4 regions of the Paeniglutamicibacter sp. genome follow, and region 1 is predicted to be linked to each of the others. Evidence: riboswitches for the same ligand, from Rfam matches in the RefSeq annotation. Region 1 holds a riboswitch; each other region holds the start of a gene.
What was found. A riboswitch is a leader RNA that binds a small molecule or an ion and turns the genes downstream of it on or off. The one in region 1 is predicted to bind S-adenosylmethionine.

Region 1 (5,075 bases):
TCCGGTGTTGAAGTGGATTCCGTACCAAAGAACACCGCCAGCGAGGCAAGGATCAGGACGATGAACAACGCCATCCCAACCAACCCGAATCCAGCGATCCAGCCTGCGGTGACACTCAGAACGGCCAGTGACATCACGGTGGCAGCCGCGAATTGTGTAGCTTTGCGGCGCCGGCCCGGCGTTGTGCTGAGCCGCCATTGGGTGGTTAGCAAGGTGACGGCAACCAGCGTGAAGACGTTCACCAACATTCCGACCCAAACAGGGTGGGTGCCAAGGAAGAACTCCTTGGGAGACCAGTCCGCTAGGTGGTTCCAGAGGATGCCGGCGCTGAAACCGGCCACCATCGATGCATAAACGGCGGTGCGTGTGGCCAACGGCCAAAAGAAGACTGCCAGGACTGGGGCCAGGGTCGCGCCGTTGCGCAACGTCCAGGCCAGGACGTTCCACCAGGCGGATTGCTCGGTACGGAGGATGCTAAAGAGGATCATGAGTCCAGTCAGGGCCACCAGCGACCACTGCGTGTAGCGAACCAGCTGCGCCTCGGTGGCCTTGGGGTTGAGTGCGCTGCCGACGTCGCGGCCCAGGGAAGTAGATCCGGAGAACTGGCACGGACCGGCCCAGCCCATGGCACAGGCCCAGACGCCCAGGAAGAACACGCCCACGAGCGGTGCTGGGAGGACCTGTTCGATGTAGTGGGGGATCGCCACCAGGGCCAGGCTCTCTCCGGGCATCACGATGGCCGCCGAAGTGCCGATGAGCGCACCGATGATGATGAAAGGGACGCCAAAGGCGGCAGCCGTGTAGAGGCCCTTCTGGCCGTCCTCTGGTGTTCGGCAAGACATGGTCATTTGGAAAGCGGCCTGTGCCAGCGGCACGTTCACGATGAAGGTGCCGAACCATGCCACGATGAGGGAAACGCCTGCGTTGCCGGGGTCGAACATTTGGGGGTTGGTCTCGGCAAAGTCGATCAATCCGGAGATCCCGGGCTTGGCCAAGATTGCGTATGCGCCCACGAGCAGCATGCCGACAAACACGATGCAGTTCATGGTTTGGTTGAATGCCACTGAACGCATTCCACCTGTCCACAAGAACATGAGCAATAACAAGGCCGTGACGATGACGGCCAAGTGCAAGTTCAGGCCAGTGAAAGCTGTCAGTGCGGAAGCGAAGGCGATCGTGGTGGCAACCGACCACATGGGAAACGTGAAAGCCGTGATAACGCCGGCAATGCCCTTGGCAAGGCGGCCGAAGCGGTCTCCGATGATGCCTGTTACGGTGACGACGAGCTTCTCCCGCAACTTCTTGACCAAGAGCAGCGAGATGAGCAGGATTTGCACGGTCTCGGCCACACCGTACCAAAGCGCGGATACGCCTGTTCGGTAGCTCAGCTCCATGATGGCTATGTAGGAAGAACCAGAGAACAGTCCGGTGATGCAGAAGGCAACCGTCCACGGGCTGAAGGTGCGACCGCCAACAAAGAATCCGCTAGTTTTGCCCAGCGTGCTGCGGCGTTGGGCAAGGCGTCCGCCGAAGACGAGCAGCGCCGTGTAGGACACCGCGAGGCCGATGGTCCACAGTCCGGCCGCGCTCATGCGCTTGCTCCCGCAGCAGTTGTAAGTGCGGTGCGGGGAGCGTATCCGAGCGCAATGTTGCAGGCATCTTCGGCGGAGCCCGGGGCGACTTCAGTGGCGAATTCCCAGTTGATAACCATGTTCACGCCTGCTGTCTTGACCAAGTTGATGGCCGGGCATCTCCGGTGGACTTGCGAGGTGAATTCCCGTTGCAGCTCAGGATCGTCCAGGGCCGTTTCAACATGGATTTCGAGCCGGTAGGAATGGAAGAACGGAGAAACGTCTGCCGTTCCGGCAAACCCACGGGTATCTTGAGTGGCAATCGAGTAGGTCTCCAGGGCAGTGAAGTCGATCCGGAGTTCCTTTGCCACCTGTTCCACAACGACGCTTACGCATCCGTTGAGCGCGCCGGCAATGAATTCCATCGGTGTCGGTGCGTTGTTGGTTCCGCCCACGGCGACAGGCTCGTCAATGTCGAAGGAGAAATCCCGGATTCCGACACGTGTACGCATGGAACCCAGCCAGGTTCCCTTGGCGCGGATGCGCTTGTCGTGGGGCCCCGAAGTGTTGGGCACAGTTGGCAGGGAAGCGGATGTCATGGTCTCTCCATCGGACTTGGCGGTAGCACCGGCCTCAGCGAGGTGGTTGCTGCGGCGTCATAGAGCCAGATCTCTCGGCCGCTCGGGATGGGTTACGACTCAATCAAAGTCGATGCGGTGTCACGGGAGCAAACCGTCCGTAACATGACGGAATCTTCGACCACATGGATATTCTTCACGTATCAACGAAGGATATTTCATTAATTGGTAAAATTTCGATGCTTTGATTCCAGTCTGGCGGCAGTCGGGGGATCTCCGCAAGAGGCGCTGCATCCCCTGCCTCCGTCCCCGGGAAACCGCGGCCAGAGAGGAAAGTGCGCGACGCTGCTCGAGATGGGCAAGGCGATCCTCGATGCTCCCTGTCTCGTCGAAGGATTGGCGGGGGAAACGCCGGGGAGTCGGTCAGCCAAGCCCGGCATTCAGGAGGCGGAATCGTGTTTCGGCCAGCGCCGGAGGCCCCGATTGTGACGAAACGGGTTGTCTCCGCCTCGCCGGGACGTGTAGAAATATGACCAACAACCATCCAGAGCGGCCGAGAGATCTGGCTCCATGACGCCGCAGCAACCCCTCCCCTTAATTGGGCGGTAGGTGCTCACGCCAGAACCGATGGAGAGAATTCATGGCTGTCGATTCCTTTGCACATGCTCACGATGTCGAAGCGGACCCCAACATCTTTGGAGCCGTCAATCTCGACGCATTTACCGGCGACACCCCTGCCCGGCACCTGCTCAAACTTACTCCGGGCGTTCCCCTGAACGGTCACTATGACGAATTGGCCGCAATCTTCCGTCCGGTCTTCGCCAAGATTGCCGCCGGGGCCAGCGAGCGAGATGCCAACCGGACCCTTCCCTTTGAGCCGGTCGGTTGGCTGAACCGGGTGCGATTCGGTGCATTGCGCATCCCGGTGTCCGAAGGCGGCTACGGGGCGAGCGTGTCCGACCTCTTCCGCCTGTTCATTGAGCTGGCCGAGGCGGATTCCCAGGTGGCGCACCTGTGGCGCTCGCACATCGGCTTCGTCGAATCCGTGTTGCTGCTTGAGGACGATGCCTTGCGGCACCGCTGGATCGAGCGCATTGTTGCCGGGCAAATCGTCGGCAACGCCTACACCGAGCGCGGTGGAAACCGGCTCGGCACCCTGAACACGACGATTGCCAAGCAGGGCGAGCGCTGGATCCTCAACGGCGAAAAATACTACTGCACCGGCACGATCTACGCCGACTGGGTCGCCGTTGCCGTGGCGCACCCCGCCCGCGCCGGCCGGCAGATCGCCGTGGTCTCCACACAGCATTCCGGGGTCAAGATCTTTGACGACTGGGACGGATTCGGGCAGCAGCTCACCGGCACCGGCTCGACCACGTTCGAGAATGTCCCGGTGGACACGATCCTTCCCGACGAGCAGCAGGTCAACAACCCTGAATCCGCGATCTTCCAACTGGTGCTCCTCGGGGTCCAGGCCGGAATCACGCGCGCCGTGCTCAACGACATGCGCTCGTCGGTCCAGGCCCGTACGCGAAGCTTCAGCACCGGGACAGGGGTTCCGGTACGCGAAGAACCCCAGGTATTGCAATTGGTGGGCGAGATCTCGGGCACCGCGTTCGCTGTCGACGCCATCGTCCTGGCCGCCGTGGCGGAGATCGAGGTCGCGCTGGCCGATGCATCACTCAGCCCTGCCGAGAGGTTTGCGGTGTGCGAACTCGCCGCGGACCGGGCGCAGGCAGTCGTCCAGCCGCTGGTGCTCTCCGCGGCGACCAAGCTCTTTGACGGGCTGGGGGCCTCGGCAACCGCCAAGGGCTGCAACCTGGACCGGCACTGGCGCAACGCCCGCACCGTGGCCACCCACAACCCGGCGATCTACAAGTCGCGCATCATTGGCGACTACGAGGTCAATGGAACGGCACCCCAGCAGCTGAACGCCATCGGCGACGTGGGTGCGACCCAGGCAATCGGCATCCCCTAAACCGCCCGCCGCACCCGAACCAACGACTTGATCCGCGCAATATCGGATCCGCAAATACCCAACACCTCGCGAAGGACAAACATGAGCACGACTCCCGCCCCCCGCCAGATCCGTTTCAACGCCTTCGACATGAACTGCGTGGGACACCAGTCCCCGGGTTTGTGGAAGCACCCCAAGGACCAGTCAGCCAGCTACAAGGACCTTTCCTACTGGACCAACCTGGCCAAGACCCTGGAAAAGGGCAAGTTCGACGGCATCTTCATTGCCGACGTGTTGGGCACCTACGACGTCTTCGGCGGCTCCAACGAGGTTCCGCTGCGCGCCGGCACCCAGGTCCCGGTCAACGACCCGTTCATGCTGGTCTCGGCCATGGCTTCGGTGACCGAAAACCTCAGCTTCGGCGTCACCGCCGGCACCGCCTACGAGCACCCGTACCCGTTCGCCCGCCGCCTGGCGACCCTTGACCACCTGACCAAGGGCCGCGTCGGCTGGAACGTCGTGACCGGTTACCTGCCCTCCGCCGCGCGGAACATGGGCCAGGAAGACCAGCTCGAGCACGACGAGCGCTACAACCACGCCGACGAGTACCTGGAGGTCGTGTACAAGCTTCTCGAGGGCTCCTGGGAAGAGGACGCGGTGGTGCGCGACGTTGAGCGCGGGATCTTCACCGACCCGTCCAAGGTCCACGAGATCAACCACGAAGGCAAGTACTTCAAGGTTCCCGGCATCGCCATCACCGAGCCCAGCCCGCAGCGGACCCCCGTGGTATTCCAGGCCGGAACCTCGCCGCGCGGCATGAAATTCGCTTCCGAAAATGCCGAAGCCGTCTTCGTCACCTGCCCCACCAAGGACATGCTCAAGGCCACGGTCACCAAGATCCGTGACGCCGTGGAAGCTGCCGGACGCGGACGCTACGATGTGCGCATCTACGCCATGCAGACCATCATC
Region 2 (5,075 bases), on a different contig from region 1:
CTGGTAGAACTCGAGCGCGGGACGCGCCGTGTCGCGAAAGCTGATGTACGGGTTGAGAATCGTGCCCATGGTGTTCTCCATCGTTTGGCGGGGTTCAACAATTAGCAATTCTGCCCGTCACAAGTGGTTACGTGAAGCCCTCGGGCCGATTGTTTTGTCCTGAATTCGCTGAGCGCTCAAACCGGCACAAACCGCCGCATTGACCACATTCGCAGCAGACGCGATCGGCGCCATGGACACGATTGGGGCAGTAGAGCAACTCGTGACCAAAGTGGCGGTCGTGCGGGAATGGCAAACGCGCCGTCGCGAACACTTCGAAACGGCGCATCACCACTAAAATGATTCCCATGACTTCACCGTTCTCCGATTCCCGCCCCGACCCGGGACCGGCAGCAGACCCCGGAACCCTTGATCCACTGATCGAAGACGTGGAAAAAGAGTTTTCGATCATGGTCGTCAAGGCGCGCCAGGCCATTCGCAAGCGCGCCGCAGCCATCCATCCGGAACTTCAGCCGCTGGGCTACAAGGTGCTCTCCATCCTTGCGCGCGAGCACGCCCAGCAGCAGATCATCCTGGCCGAGGAACTCCAGGTGGACAAGGCCACCATGAGCCGGATGATCAAATGGCTCGAGGCCAAGAACCTGGTCACCCGCGTCCCGGATCCGAACGACGGCCGGGCCATGCTGGTCAGCATCACCGACACCGCACGTGCCGGATACCTTGCCTCTAGCGCGGCGTCGCGCCAATTGTTGAGGAACCGGCTGATTTCATGGGACCCCGAGGAAATCAAGCGCTTCGCCGACCTGCTTTCGAAGCTCAACGCCAATGATGCCCCGCGACGCGAGAGCTAACCTCCGCACGAAACCGGCCATCGGCCCCCGGCCCTTCACGTGGAGGGCCGGGGCCGATGTCGCAGCAGGCGTAGTTGAACCACCGGCGTTTGCCGCGTCTCATGACAACCGCTCCTCTCGAATGCCGTCATCTCCCGGGCGAGCGCGACTTGACGGGGGCCTTCCAGCATCGAAATCTCCCGAGTCAGACAACGCAGTTACTTCGCCGAACAAATCCAAACACTTCGAACCATTCGCCAATTTGGCAATATTCGGCACCTTGACAGGCACTTGTTCGATATATGGGCGATTGATCGTGAAGATTTGTTAAGTGCCCGCGTTGCGCGGGCACCATGAAATCGACAACACTCGTACACAGAATCACGAGCTCCTGCCACTCACGACCCTGGTCGGCCGGACAGCAACCCTCTTCGTCATAGCGGGGTGCTCCAGGTGAAGATTCGGCGCCGCCCAACAGGAGCGGCGTAAGTATGGCGTCGTGCAAGCGCATGCGCCAGCCACGAAAGGATCGTTTCCCATGTCCGAAACCCTGATCGATAGCACCCTTGATTCGGTTCGCGCCGAGAGGCTGACCGCCGCGGGCACCGCCTGGGGTGAGCGCATTGCCGCCAACACCGCCAGCGCGGCGCTGACCTTCAAGGCCAGCGGAGTGTCCACCGGTTCGGTGTCCAGCGAAATCACCGCCGGCAACCACCGCTTCATTGTCGACGAGCCCGAGGCACTGGCCGGGGACGACGCCGCGGCAAGCCCGGTCGAGTTTGCGCTCGGTGCACTCATTTCCTGCCAGATCGTGGTCTACCGCCTGTACGCGCACCAGCTGGGCATCAAGATCGACTCGCTGGAAATCAACGCCGATGCAGACCTGGATGTTCGCGGCCTCTTCGGCGTCGAGGAGACCGTTCGTCCAGGCTTCGGCGAGGTGCGCCTGACGGTCAAGATCGAGGGCCCGGAGACGCGCGAGCGCTACGAGGAACTGCAGGCAACCGTCGACGAGCACTGCCCGGTGCTGGACATCTTCACCAACCCGACTCCTGTCAGCGTCGAGCTGGTCACCGCCGGCTAGCGCCACCATGAACCGATCGTGGGTCGATGCCGTTCGAGGGGAACGGCATCGACCCACGATTTTTTGTTTCCCGGGAGACGGGGGCTCCCTCTATCCCTTGATCGAGGTGATCTCGTTGGGAACTTCTGGCAGGGTCACGCTCCGTGAGACCTTGCCGGTCTTCAGGTCCACGAAGTGCAACTCCTTGGTAGCCGGTTCGGTGACATAGGCGGTATCCCCTGAGACGTGCACCGTCGGGCGCGGCTGCTGCCAATCGATCGGTTCTTCCCAGGCGCCGACCACGGCAATGGCCTTCTTTTCCTTCCCGTTCTTCACGTCGTAGACATGCAGCTTGCCGTCGGTCCCCAGCAACAGCGCGTCCCCGCCGGCACTGCGGGCCAAGGAGCGGAACGAATAGCTGTAGTCGATGTTGATGAGCTTGAGGGTATTGGTGGCGGTGTCCGTCAGCGAGAAGGTTTGCGGGCGTTCAAGCTCGGCGTCCTTGTCCCTCTTGTAGTCCCCGAGCACCACTGACGAGGCCTCGGAGCCGGCCTGGTTTCCGATGCGGCCGTATGCATCCGGTGCTTCGAGCTTGGAAATCTTCTCGTCCTTGATGACCAGGATGCCGTCCTCGCAGCCGACCACCATGGCCTCGTCCTTGGCAACAGCCTCGCCATGGACACCCGGGCACTGCTTGGATTCGGCCACTGTGGTGCGCCGGTGCTTGGCATCCGTGGCGGAGAGCAGCTTCACCGCGTTGACCGCCTCCGAGGTTCCGTCGGTGACCAGCAATTTCCCGTCCGAGAGCTGCACCGCCACCCCGTGGTGGGCTTCGGGCAGCGCCACGTCGTCGGTGCGCGGAAGTTCCTTGTTGTCCAACTTGGTGGATTCGAAGATGTTGATCTTGCCGGTGGCGTCGTCGAAGAGTGCGGTGTGGCCGGCGTGGACCACCGCATGCCCGGGCTTCCCGGCCGGGAACACCAGCTCGGTCAGCGCGGGTTCGGCGGTGTAGTGGTGGGCGTGTTCCCCGTGCTTCTCGGACCACGCCCCGGCGTCCAGGACCTGGAATCCCCCGGCGGTCGAGACGAGCACGCGGCGGCCATCTCCTGCGGGGTTGACGCGATTGAATCCTTCAAGCCTGTGGTCCGAGAGGATCGCGCCGTCGCGTGCATTGGCGACCAGCAGTCCCCCGTCGTAGGTGAGCACGAGCCGGGGCGTGGCGGTACCGGCCTCAGCGATCTTGGCACTCGGGCTCCCTGCCGAAGATTCCGGTGCGGGTGCGGCCTGGCCGGGCGCACTGGAGGCGCATCCCGCCAGCAGGGTTCCGGCAGTAATGAGCGCCAGAATGCCGGTTCCCATGTGCAACCTGCGGGTGGTGGCAGCGGCCTGGACGCGGCGCTTGGTAAGTGATTTTTCGTGTGACATGGGAATCACCATAAGTTAAATGAGAATCATTCACAACAAAGGTCGGAGTGCGCGGTCTCGGTTTGCTATTGAGAACGCATCGCATCTAGAGTGGGTGGGTGGTGTCGCCGTCGAGCATGCCCCTGGCCACACAGCATTCCCCTACTCGCCGTAGTCGGTGTCCTTGTAAGGGATCCCGGACTTGTCGTAGGTCGTCCAAATTCCCACCTGGCGGCCGCGATCCAGGCGGCCTGAACGCATGATGGTACCGTCGATCCTGAACCACTCCCAGTCGCCGTGAAATTCCCCATCCAGGGTGAACCCGCGCGCCCACGGGCTGCCGTCCTTGTGGAGCTTTTCAAAGGATTCCAGCTCAGGGGCCCTATCCTCGTCGTGATTGGTCATGGCTTCATGGTGCCACAAATAGCCCGCAGACCCGGCGAGTCCCGGGCCTCCCGCAGGGATATCCGCACCCCAACAACCCTTGGACTCCGCATTACCGCTGGGTAGGATCAGCCGCATGTGTCCCGCCGGGCCACATGGATGGGACCACACCAACTCGTCACCTTTCTTGAGGGAGAAGAACCAACGTGTCCGAGAAACTTCCCTTGCGGCGCAACGCATTGATCGCCGCCGCAGCATTCATGCTCCTGGCTTCAACTGCCATCGCGGCCCCGGCGCAGGCCCTGTCCGCCGACCCGAACTCGCAGGTCCAGGCCAAGAAGCCGGACAACGCACCCACCACGACCATCGAGCTGGTGGGCATCAACGACTTCCACGGCCGCATCGAGGCCAACGATGCCGAGGCCGGGGCCGCGGTTCTGGCAGGCGCCGTCAAGGACTACAAGGACCGGAACCGCAACACGCTCTTCGTCTCGGCGGGAGACAACATCGGCGCCTCCACGTTCACGTCCTTCTCGCAACAGGACAACCCCACCATCGACGCACTGGTCGCCGCCGGGCTGGACGTCTCCGCGGTGGGCAATCACGAATTCGACCACGGCTTCAACGACCTGGTTGACCGCGTGATCCCGCGCTACGGCGCCGGCGACGCGGCGGTCGGAGCCGACTACGCCCTGGGAGCCAACGTCTATGAGAAGGGAACCAAGAGCCCTGCACTGAAGGAATACGCCCTCAGGAACCTCAACGGCGTCACCGTCGGCATCATCGGCACCGTCACCGACCAAACCGGCACATTGGTCACACCTGCCGGCGTATCGGGGCTCGATTTCGGAAACCAGCTAGAGGCGGCCAACCGGGTGGCATCGCAACTGAGCGACGGGAAGCAGTCCAACGGCGAAGCCGATGTGTTGGTGCTGCTGACCCATGAGGGCTCCTCGAGCAGCAATTGCTCCGCCATCGGATCCGAGGACACCTCCTACGGGGAGCTGGTCCGCGGCGCATCACCGGAAATCGACGCAATCCTTTCGGGGCACACCCATGCGGGCTATTCCTGTTCCTACCCGGTTGAGGGCTGGGCCAAGGACCTCCAGCGCCCCGTGCTGCAGGCCCACCAATACGGCACCACGCTGGACAGCCTGACGGTCACCGTCTCCAAGAAGCACAAGCAGGTCGTCGGACTCGAGGCGCAGCTGGTGTCGCTGACCACCAACGCCAACGACGGGGAGGTGGTTCCCCGCTTCGAGGCGGTGCCGAAGGTCGCCGAAATCGTCGCGGCAGCAACCGCCCAGGCCGAGGTCGTCGTGGCCCAGGAAATCGGGGCCATCAGCGCAGACATCACCCGCGGCGGAACCGAAGGCTCCGACCGAGGCGTCGAG
Region 3 (5,075 bases), on a different contig from region 1:
CGTTGCAGTGAGGGGTGCGGCAGCGTTGGTCGCGGAGGGTGATGAAGCGCTTGAGATTTCCGGCGAAGTTGCGGGCCGCCGAGTCCATGGCGACCAGCTTGCCGGTGTCCGGGGCGGCGTAGAGGCGCCGGCACCAGGTGTCCAGGGGGTGCTCCGGGTCGCCAGCCACCAGTGACCGGGCCTTGGTGGCGCTGATGTATCCGTGGCCCGGGATCAGCGCTGGTTCGTCGCTGTCACCGGTGAGGCTCTCTGGGTCCATCAGCAGCAGCAGTTCCACCGGCCGGGAGCCGGTGGCCTTGGTGTCGGTGATCGCCTCGAAGACGGTGTCTGCCGCGACCTGGGCGTTGGTGCGGTCGTCCCCGGGATCCCGTGGACGACCGGTTTCGCGGTGGAGGACCTGCAGGATGGGAACGCCTTGGTCCAGGGGGAACTCACCGATGATCCGCACGGTGTTTTCATTCACCTGGTAGCCGCTGACGTACCGCTTCTCGGTGGAGTCTTTTTCCTCTTGTTCGGCGGTTTCAGGTTCCAGAACAAGGGCCCAGTAGTTGACCATCTCACGCAGCGTCGCGGTCCCGGCCTCGAAGCAGGTGTGGGTTTCCTCCCACAACAGCCCATCGATCATTCTCCGGTTTTCGATCTTGAGGTTCCGGGTGCCGCTGATGACCACTTGTGCCTGGTCCCAGGTCATGATGCCCTGGCGCAGCCCCTGATGGGAGCGTGGCAGATCTTCGGCGAGGATCCGGAAGTCGTTGGTGCGTTTGGTCCCGCTGTGCGGGGACAGGTGCATCGCCAGGGCAACGTCCCCGCTGGAGCCCCAGGCCGGGTTCTTCTCCCTGACGCCGGCGCGCTGCCGATCGGCGATCAGGGAATCCTGGAAGGCGACACTGTGGTCGGCCTGCTTCGCTGTGGCGGCGCATTTCAAGGTTTCCAGTGCGCCGACGGCTGTCACCGCCTCATGGGTGCCGGTTAGCACTGGGGCTTCGTTCACCGCGGCGGCCAGGGACAGGATCCCGTCGGTGCCGGAGCGGGCCAAGTGTTCGGCAACCAGTGCGTCCATGTCCGCCCCGTCGGCCAGCAGCGCATCGTAGCCCAGGTCCTTTCCGGCGCCACCGGCGGTGGCGCCGGCGGAAGGGGTGCTGCTCGATGACGTCGTTGCCATACCTCTATTTTAGAACCGATCGCCGATAATTGGAACATATTTTCAAGAAAGATAGAAAATATGTTCTAATTCTGGTTGTGGCCACCTGTCCTTCCCGGCAAGTGCCATCCCGCTCGGGTGCAACGAGGAAAGAGTGCCGTCGGCACCTTGCCGTTGTTTTTGGGGCGGGACCCTTAGACCACGGAGCCGCCGAAGATCAGGCCGAGGGCGTAGGTGACTGCCGCGGCCCCCAGGCCGATGGCCAGCTGGCGCAGTCCGCGCTTGGTCGGGGAGGCTCCGGAGAGCAGTCCGACCACGCCTCCGGTGGCCAGTAGGGCGATGCCCACCAATACGGCGGAGAGCAGGATTGCGGGGGTGCCGCCCATCCCGAAGATGAACGGCAGGATGGGGATGATCGCACCGGAGGCAAAGAAGCAGAACGACGCTGAGGCTGCACCCATGGCGGAACCGATTTCCTCGTGCTCGACCTCCGTGGACGCATCCTCAAGCTCGGAGCGCAGGGACATGGAGGGGTTGCAGTCACAGGAATAGATGCCCATGCGCTCGGCGGCGCGGTGCGCCGCATCCTCGTTGCTCATACCGCGGGCCTTGTAGACCAGCACTAGCTCGTTGGCATCAAGGTCAAGGTCCGGTGCGGCGGACAGGGTCACCTCGGTGGGCTTGGAGGCCGAAAGCAGCTCGCGCTGGGAACGCACCGAAACGTATTCGCCGGCTGCCATCGACAGGGCGCCTGCGAGCAGGCCGGCAATGCCGGAGAAGAGCACCATGGAGGTTGCCACGCCGGTGGCGCCGATGCCCATGACCAGGGCCAGGTTGGAGACCAGTCCGTCGTTGGCGCCGAAGACCGCGGCGCGGAAGTTGCCCGAGAGCCGGTTCCGTCCCCGGGTCGCCAGGCCGCGGACGACTTCCTCATGGACGAGTTCGTCGGCGGCCATCTGGCGGCTGGCGTCGGTGTCGGCGGCGTAGGGGGAGTTGCCCTCGGCACGTTGGGCCAGAGCCAGGACGAAGACGGAGCCGAAGTGCCGGGCCAGGAAACGGAGCATGGTGCGCCGAATCGAGGGACTGGTCTTCTTGGCGGCGTGGTCGCCCAGCAGCGAGCGCCAGTGTTCCTCATGGCGGGTCTCGGCGGCGGCCAGGCCCAGCAGGACCGCACGTTCCTCGCCTTGGCGGTTGTTGGCCAGTTCGCGGTAGACCGCGCCCTCCGCGATTTCGTCGGCCAGATACTGGCGCCAGCGTTTGATCTGGGCAGGGGTGGGGGTTGGCGCTTGTTGCGTCATGCTCTCATCCTCATGTGGGCGTTCACGGCCACGAATAGCCATGTGATGGGGAGGCCCAGCAGGAATACTTTTTGGGTACGTTGAGCCTCGGGCCACCAATGTGTGGACCGAAGGTCTCGTTCGCCTAAGGCCGAGCGGAATTGCCCGCGGCCTCAGGTGGATTGCCGGGTTACAACCCTGTAACCAGTATGTCGACGCACCGCATTCCCGCCATGGAGGCGGGTCTGGGAACTACTCCCCTTCAACCCACGAGTCTAGCGCTCGGGAGGGCAAGTGAAAATTCGCTGAGACTAAAAATCACGGCCTGGCCGGCGGGCATTCCGGACCGGGGAATCCGCACCGAAAGCTCCCGGGCACGAGCGTCCCAGCGCGGCGAACCAACGGCGTTGGCCAGGGCCGATGCAAGGGCCGGGGCATCCGCAACATGGTAGCTGTGCCAGGAACCCGCAAGGCGCAATTCAAGGACGCCGCGGTTGACATCGAGCAGGGGCAGGACGGCAATTGATGGTCCCATTACGGGGGAAAGCCTTTCGTCAGCTCTTGCCGCGCCTTGTGGCCACGGCCGCTTCCTCATCCGAACCACCCATGAACCTGGGGTTGGTGTGCGGCCAGTCGGAGCTTGGCGCCGCATCTCGTGAAGCTGAAATTCACTCTACCGCGACTGTGAGGCAGCGAGGATTTTTTGGTGCAGTTCCTTCCACTCGGTTGCTTCATATTGCGGGATATTGGTGTTCTCCTTGAGCAACCCGGTGGATCCGTCGATGAGTTCCCGCCCGATGTCGAGGTGTCCGGCATGGCGTGAATTTTCCACGTTCATGTGCAACAAGAGTCGGCCCAGCGTGGTCTGCCGGGTCTCGGGCCTCCACCACGGCACCGTGGCGGGGGCATCAAACGGGAGTGCGGCGATGTTGGCGTCCGCTGCGGTGATGGCGCGATGGTAGAAGTCCATGGTCTCTTGGCGAGATACCTCGGCCGGGACCCACATGTCAGCACTCGGCTCGGGATCGGCTTCCAGAGCTGCATAACGGTCGTCGGTGATGGTGAAGCCTAGGCACTGGACGAAGTAGCCGTATTCGACGGACGCCAGATGCTGGATCACGCCCAAGATGTTGGTGCCCGAATTGACCATGGGTCGGGTGACTTCCGCGTCGCTGAGCCCCTCGGCCTTCCACAGCACTGCCTTGCGTGAGTTGTTCAGGTAGGTGATCAGCTGGTCCTTGAATTCGTCCATGCCCTTCAGCCTAGGAGAGCCGGGGCTGGGCTGGGAATAGACGGAGCAAAAAGGAGGGAACCCCGTTCGCTCGATGTGAGCGAAAACGGGAGTTCCCTCCGCGCTGCCTGTTCTTGGAGCGGACTAGCGGATGGTGGTTTCGGAGAGGTCGGCGCCTTCGGTGTCCGCCTGCCCGGCGACCCGTGCTTCCCAGCGGGTGATGACCGATGCTGCGGTGGGGCGGGTGAGTAGGGAGACCACGACGAAGGTCAGTGCCGAGGCGATGAGTCCGTAGTAGATCGGTTCGTTGGCGTAGATGCCGTCAAATTGGTTCTCCGCCTGGATCTCCAAAATGATCATGGTGCCCAGGGTGACGATGCTTCCGGCGGCCATGGAGGCTGCTGCTCCCAAACCGTTGCCGCGCTTCCAGACGAGTCCGCCGATGATGGCCACCAGCAGTCCTCCGACGAGGATGTCGTAGGCAATGGTCAACGCCGCGACCACGTCGGAGACCATGATGGCCAAGACGATGGTCACCACGCCCAGCAGCAACACCCAGATGCGGTTGGCGCGGACGTCGTGCTCCGGGTTTTCGTTGGTGTTCACGCGGACCTGCTTGCCGAACCAGCTGGCCACGAACGGGGTGACGTCGGTGCGGGCCACGGTGGCCGCGGCAATCAGGGCGCCGGAGGCGGTGGACATCATTGCGGCAACCGCAGCCGCGAGCACCAGCCCACCGATGGCGACCGGAAGTAGTTGCGTTGCAACCTCCGCGTAGACCACGTCCTTGTTGCTGTCGGCGCCGATGATGTCCGGCAGGGCGACCTTGGCGGCCATGCCGATGATGGCTCCGGCGGCACCGTAGAGCACGCAGTAGATCCCTGCGGTGGTTCCGCCCCAGCGGGCGACCTTCGGGGTCTTGGCGGTGAACACGCGCTGCCAGATGTCCTGGCCGATGAGCAGGCCCAGTGTGTAGACCACGAAGTAGGTGATGATGGACTGCACGCCGATGCCGGTGAAGCTGAAGAACTCGTCCCCGATGCGCTCTCGGATCCCGGACATGCCGCCGGCGGCATTCAGGGCGAAGGGCAGCATCAAGAAGAAGATGCCGATGGTCTTGATGACAAACTGCACTTGGTCGGCCAGGGTGATTGACCACATCCCGCCGATGGTGGAGTAGATGACCACGATGACCCCGCCAATGGCGATGGCCATCCAACGCTCCCACCCAAAGAGGACCACGAAGATCGTCGCGTAGGCGCTGGTGGAGGTGGCGCAGAGCATCAGCGTGTAGGCCAGCATGACGATGCCGGAGGTGTTGGTCGCCGACTTGCTGCCGTAGCGCAGGGTGAGCATCTGCGAAACGGTGAAGATCTTCAGGCGCTGCAGCGTCGGGGCAAAGAGCAGCGAGAGCAGGATGACGCCG
Region 4 (5,075 bases), on a different contig from region 1:
CACGCCGTAGCCTCCGAGGCCGAGGCGCTGGTCCATGCTAACGCCGTAGGCGGCGGCCTTGACGCATTCGTCTTCAGCGCTGACCATGACCGTGCCCTCCGAATCGCTGGAAAGATCCGTGCGGGCGAGGTACGCATCAACGGAACATTCATGTCCGACCTCGCGGAAGGATCCCAGCAAACATTCTGGGGCACCAGCGGCATCGGCGGTCACGGTCCGCAAAACGGCGTTCGATTCTATCTGGGTGATCGCGTTATCGGCGTGGACCGCACGGATCTGCCCCTCTAGCCCCCGTTACCTGCGTGGTGACCAGACGTTCTAAGGAATCTCCATGACTACAAGCGCTCTGCTCAAGCAGACAGTCGATAAGACCTATCCAACGGTCACCCACGGTAGGGGTGTGTTCCTCTATGACGAAGAAGGGCGTGAGTATCTGGACGGTTCCAGCGGCGCCATGACAGCCAGCATGGGTCACGGTGTCAAGGAAATCGCCGACGCGATGCAAGACCAGGCCGAGCGCGTCGCCTTCACCTACCGAACCCAGTTCACGAACGAGCCCGCGGAGGACCTTGCGCGTCGACTGACGCAACTGGCTCCAGGAGATCTCAACTGGGCGTTCTTCGTCAGTAGCGGCTCCGAAGCCACCGAATTCGCCATTCGCGCGGCGGTAAGTCACTGGCGCGAAAAGGGTGCTCCCCAGAAGGTGAAGGTCCTCGGGCGGCGGATCAGTTACCACGGCATGACCATGGGAGCCTTGTCCATGTCAGGGCACCAGGCGCGCCGCCCGGACTATGGATCCCTGTTGCATCCCTTTCCCGTCGGCCCTCCGGCCTACGCTTATCGATTCGGGCACCCCGGCGAAAGCGAAGGCGAATATGCCGAGCGCGCCGCGGCGGCCTTCGAAGATGCAATCCTTGCGGAAGATCCTGCTACGGTCGCGGGCATCATCGTGGAGCCGATCGTCGGCGCCGCCGGCGGTGTCCTAGTGCCGCCGGCGGGATACCTCGCGCGCCTGCGGGAGATCTGTGACCGATTGGACGTCTTGTTCCTCATGGACGAGGTCATCACGGGGGTAGGGCGGACCGGTGATTGGTTTGCCAGCACCCACGATGGGGTGGTACCTGACCTTCTCATGACAGGCAAGGGCCTGAGCGGGGGATACTCTCCCGTGGCAGCCATTCTCATGCGAGAACACTTGGTGGAGGCGATAAGGGAAGGCAGCGGTGGTGCTCCGTTTGGCCACACTTTTTCCGGGAATCCCGTCGGAGCGGCCACATGCATTGCCGTTCTGGACATTATGGAGCGCCAAGACGTCCTTGAAAACGTCAGAAATCGAGGTGCACAGCTGGAAGAGGGTCTAAGAGCGTTGTCGCGCCGCTACCGGCACATGGCCGATGTGCGCGGCCGCGGATTGCTTTGGGGGTTCGAATTTGTCATCAACCCCGAGACCAAGCAGGCCCCAGATCCCAGACACAATGCGGCGAACGTATTCGTCGAACAATGTCTCGCACAAAGCCTCATCGTTTACCCCGCAGGGATCGCGCCGCTAAACAACGCGACGATTATTTCACCGCCTCTGGTGATCACCGAGGGCGAAACGCAGATATTGCTGGGCAAACTGGATGAAGCGCTTCAAACCATGGAGCATCACATCGAGGTGTGGATAGCCGAAAGCACAAACCGCTCCCATTCGGTGGCCGCGGGCCACACGGCCGGACGCATTTCGTGAGCACTTTATCGATCACACGGGAGGAAGAGTGAGGAACCGCAACTTGCCGGAGCCAATAGAGTGCCTGGATCCTGGCCCTAAGTCATTAACTCCGAGGGGCCCGCTACATGGGCGGCTGGGCCGTGGGGGTCCTGAAAATGACAGTGTTTTACTGTCGGGTTTTTTGGTGACCGCGTGTCGCGGTGAAGGATCGGCATAGGAGGTGCCCTGGGCCCCGGATCGCGGAGATGACTTTCCGAGACATTGTGAATCGCGGAAACTCGATCAATCTTGATTGGGATGGCGTTCCTTGGGCGTCTTGGAAACCTATGGTGCCTGCTTGCTTCTTAATGACGTCTGACCGGCGCTTAATTATGCTGACTTGCAGATTATTGGTGCCTCGATCGGTGCCTATTGGCGGATTTTCTTAACCCCTCGAACTCGCCCGTGCCAACGTCGAGGCGGGCGGCGGTATGCGGGCGTCATCGCCCGCGACGGCGAGATTCTCGCCATTCGCGAAGCGCACACAAGACTTGGCACCGCGGATCCAACCGGGTCCACCAATTACATGCTTGCCCACCCAAGACCGATGTGCTTGGGCTCGCCGTATTGCTGCAGACCCGCCCACCCTATGTTCCTTGCCCAGCGGGATGACGACGAACCGCGCATCGTCGAAGACCTCGAGCACCTCAAACTGACTACCTCATTATGCAGAATCCGCGAAAGACTGGACCGAACGCCGGCTGCCGATGGAATACCAGCCCCGCGACGCCTACAGTTCCTGGCACGAACGAAATTCCGGCAGCCGCAACGTACCCACGAGCCCGCACCCAACCTAGGCCCAAGGCCTAGGTTCGTCGCACGGGCTCCTAGGAAAGTTGCAGGTCGCCCGTCAGGGACTCGAAGTCCCGGGCCAATGTCTCGTCGCGGTCGAAGTTGCAGGCAGAGAGCGGTTCGGTGCTGAACGAGAAGTAGCGCAGCCCGGCACTGTGTCGCGGGTCCGCGGGAAGCGCGATCGCGTTGTTGTGGAAATTCACCCGGCCCAGCGAGAGCCCCGGTGCCGGTTGCGGCGCAATGCGCAGCAGCTGGGCAATGTCCGGAAGGTCGTGGGCGAACACCTGGTGGTGGGTTCCGCCGGCAAAGACATGCAGCGTCAGTCCGTGGGTCGGGGACATCGCAACCTCGACGTCCGCCGGGGCCCACAGGGTAGGCCTGGTCATCAGGCTCCTGATCGCACGGGGATTGGTGCGGTGGCCGGAGTGGAACGAGTTGCAGGTGTCTGTCGAACGTGACTGATCGCGCAAGGGGTGGCGCCTTTCGTGTGCTCTTGTCCCCGAGGCAGCGGCTGCTGCCAGGACCGCTTCGTCATCCGAACCACCCGTGAAGCATGGGGTTGGTGTGTGCGCCGGGTCGGAGCCCTAAGCTGGCGCGCATCTCGTGAAGCTGGTTTCATCGTACCAAAACACCGGAGACGATTTAGAGTTAATGAATGAGACTCATCTTGATCCGCCACGGGCAGACCGCTTCGAACGTGGCGCAGGCGCTGGACACCGCGGCCCCCGGTGCGCCGCTGGACGAGACCGGACTCGCCCAGGTGCGGGCACTCGTGGAACGGCTCGGCGCCGAGGACGTCGACGCGGTTTACTCCTCGCCGTTGCTGCGTGCCAAGATGACCGCCACGCCCCTGGCTGAATCGCGCGGCCTGGTCCTGGCCGAGCACGCGGGGTTGAGCGAGATCTCCGCAGGGGAACTGGAAATGCGCAACGACCCCGAAGCCCAGCTCGCCTACCGCGACGTGTTTTTCCGCTGGCTCTCCGGCGACCTGGCCGCGAAGGTTGCAGGTGGCGAGGATGCGCACACCGCACTGGACCGCTTCAACACGGTCATCGAGGAGGCCCGAGCCGCGGGGACCGGGAAACTAGTCGTGGTCAGCCACGCGGCGATGCTGGTGACCTGGCTTGCCTCGCGGAGCACAAACTTCGACCTTGGCCTGCTGCGCCCGACGCCCCTGGCCAACACTGGCGTGGTGACGCTGGATACGGCTGTCGAATCACGGTGGATCATGCGCAGTTGGCAGGACCGACACCTGGATTGAGGGGCAACTTTCGCGGATTCCCGGTGGTTTGTTCAAACGAATCGGGTCGGGTGAATGTTACCTGCATTGACTTCGTCGATGCTCCGTCGAATAGGATAGGTTTACCTTCCCTAATCCAAGAAAGTGGTAATTAGTGAGTACGCAACGTTCGGCACGTCCGGTTCGGCCCCAGGTAGTCCTCGAGGTTTTGGCGAGCGAGCGACTGAGTCCCCACATGATGCGACTGACCTTTGGCGGACCGGGCTTTGTAGATTTCCAGGACAAGGCAGTCTCCGACCGCTACGTCAAGATCCTTTTTGCCAAGCCCGAGCTGGGGCTGGTGCCCCCGTTTGACCTTGACGCCTTGCGCGAGCAGCTGGCTCCGGAAGATTTCCCGGTTCGCCGCACCTACACCCTGCGCCACGTGGATCTCGAAGCCCAAACCGTGCAGATCGACTTCGTCATCCACGGTGACCAAGGCCTGGCAGGCCCCTGGGCCCAGAACGCCAAGATGGGTGACCTGATCTGCTTCACCAGCCCGGGCGGACTCTACACGCCAGACCCGGAATTCGACCGTCACCTGCTCATCGGGGACGAGACCGCTCTTCCGGCGATTTCCGCGGCCGTCGAGGACATGACCCCGGACATGGTGGGGGACATCTACCTTGAGGTATCTGGCCCCGAGGACGAGGTCCAGCTGGACGTGCCCGCAGGAGTCAACGTCCACTGGCTGCACCGCGGTGGCTACTTCACCCCGGAAGGCACCCGGCTCGAGGCAGTGGTGCGTGATGCGCCATGGCACGAGGGAACGATTCAGGTCTTTGCCCACGGCGAACGTGAAACCATGAAGTCGTTGCGTGCCTACCTCAATGGCGAACGCGGCGTGGACCGCAGGGCCATGTCGCTGTCCGCCTACTGGGCGTTCGGACGTGCCGAGGACGAGTTCCAGGCCGAAAAGAAGTCGCCCATCGGGCAGATCTTCCCGGAGACACTCAGCGCCTAGTCCGGTCGAGGACCGGGTTTACTCCGGTCCGCTCGTGCGGCCGTCTTGGAGGTAGCGGGCGGCAGCGGGGCCATCGGGTCTGAAGCCCAAAGATGGACCATGGCGTAGGACCGGTATGGTGCCCATGATTCCGCCAACTTGGCTGCCTCGCGTTCGGTGATCCGGTTCAGCGCCCGCCGCGCGACCAGGTCGCCGGGCACGAATGCATCCGGATCGCTGCGGCCGCGCATCTGGAGGTAGTCTGCGGTCCAGGGGCCGACGCCGCGCAGTGCCAGAAGTTCGGTGCGGTC

Region 2: it holds a riboswitch for S-adenosylmethionine, as region 1 does, so the genes downstream of both, ACLQ7E_RS04860 (OsmC family protein) here and ACLQ7E_RS01715 (acyl-CoA dehydrogenase family protein) in region 1, are expected to answer to the same signal.
Region 3: it holds a riboswitch for S-adenosylmethionine, as region 1 does, so the genes downstream of both, ACLQ7E_RS20295 (hypothetical protein) here and ACLQ7E_RS01715 (acyl-CoA dehydrogenase family protein) in region 1, are expected to answer to the same signal.
Region 4: it holds a riboswitch for S-adenosylmethionine, as region 1 does, so the genes downstream of both, ACLQ7E_RS21320 (hypothetical protein) here and ACLQ7E_RS01715 (acyl-CoA dehydrogenase family protein) in region 1, are expected to answer to the same signal.

What each region holds. Positions count from the first base shown of each region.
Region 1 covers NZ_JBKKAP010000014.1:36,347-41,421, reverse strand. The annotation lists gene ACLQ7E_RS01725 (sodium:solute symporter family protein) at 1-1,592, opposite strand, end outside; gene ACLQ7E_RS01720 (OsmC family protein) at 1,589-2,170, opposite strand; SAM riboswitch class I at 2,175-2,264, opposite strand; SAM riboswitch class I at 2,687-2,783, shown strand; gene ACLQ7E_RS01715 (acyl-CoA dehydrogenase family protein) at 2,790-4,127, shown strand; gene ACLQ7E_RS01710 (LLM class flavin-dependent oxidoreductase) at 4,209-5,075, shown strand, end outside.
Region 2 covers NZ_JBKKAP010000039.1:67,801-72,875, reverse strand. The annotation lists gene ACLQ7E_RS04870 (VOC family protein) at 1-69, opposite strand, end outside; gene ACLQ7E_RS04865 (MarR family winged helix-turn-helix transcriptional regulator) at 348-851, shown strand; SAM riboswitch class IV at 1,210-1,328, shown strand; gene ACLQ7E_RS04860 (OsmC family protein) at 1,369-1,914, shown strand; gene aztD (zinc metallochaperone AztD) at 2,005-3,318, opposite strand; gene ACLQ7E_RS04850 (hypothetical protein) at 3,460-3,702, opposite strand; gene ACLQ7E_RS04845 (bifunctional metallophosphatase/5'-nucleotidase) at 3,888-5,075, shown strand, end outside.
Region 3 covers NZ_JBKKAP010000172.1:1,492-6,566, reverse strand. The annotation lists gene ACLQ7E_RS20305 (HNH endonuclease) at 1-1,162, opposite strand, end outside; gene ACLQ7E_RS20300 (VIT1/CCC1 transporter family protein) at 1,336-2,439, opposite strand; gene ACLQ7E_RS20295 (hypothetical protein) at 2,681-2,953, opposite strand; SAM riboswitch class IV at 2,971-3,079, opposite strand; gene ACLQ7E_RS20290 (DinB family protein) at 3,092-3,670, opposite strand; gene ACLQ7E_RS20285 (sodium:solute symporter) at 3,794-5,075, opposite strand, start outside.
Region 4 covers NZ_JBKKAP010000181.1:45,806-50,880, forward strand. The annotation lists gene ACLQ7E_RS21310 (aldehyde dehydrogenase family protein) at 1-288, shown strand, start outside; gene ACLQ7E_RS21315 (aspartate aminotransferase family protein) at 332-1,729, shown strand; gene ACLQ7E_RS21320 (hypothetical protein) at 2,578-2,928, opposite strand; SAM riboswitch class IV at 3,027-3,151, opposite strand; gene ACLQ7E_RS21325 (histidine phosphatase family protein) at 3,198-3,803, shown strand; gene ACLQ7E_RS21330 (siderophore-interacting protein) at 3,937-4,785, shown strand; gene ACLQ7E_RS21335 (DNA-3-methyladenine glycosylase family protein) at 4,782-5,075, opposite strand, start outside.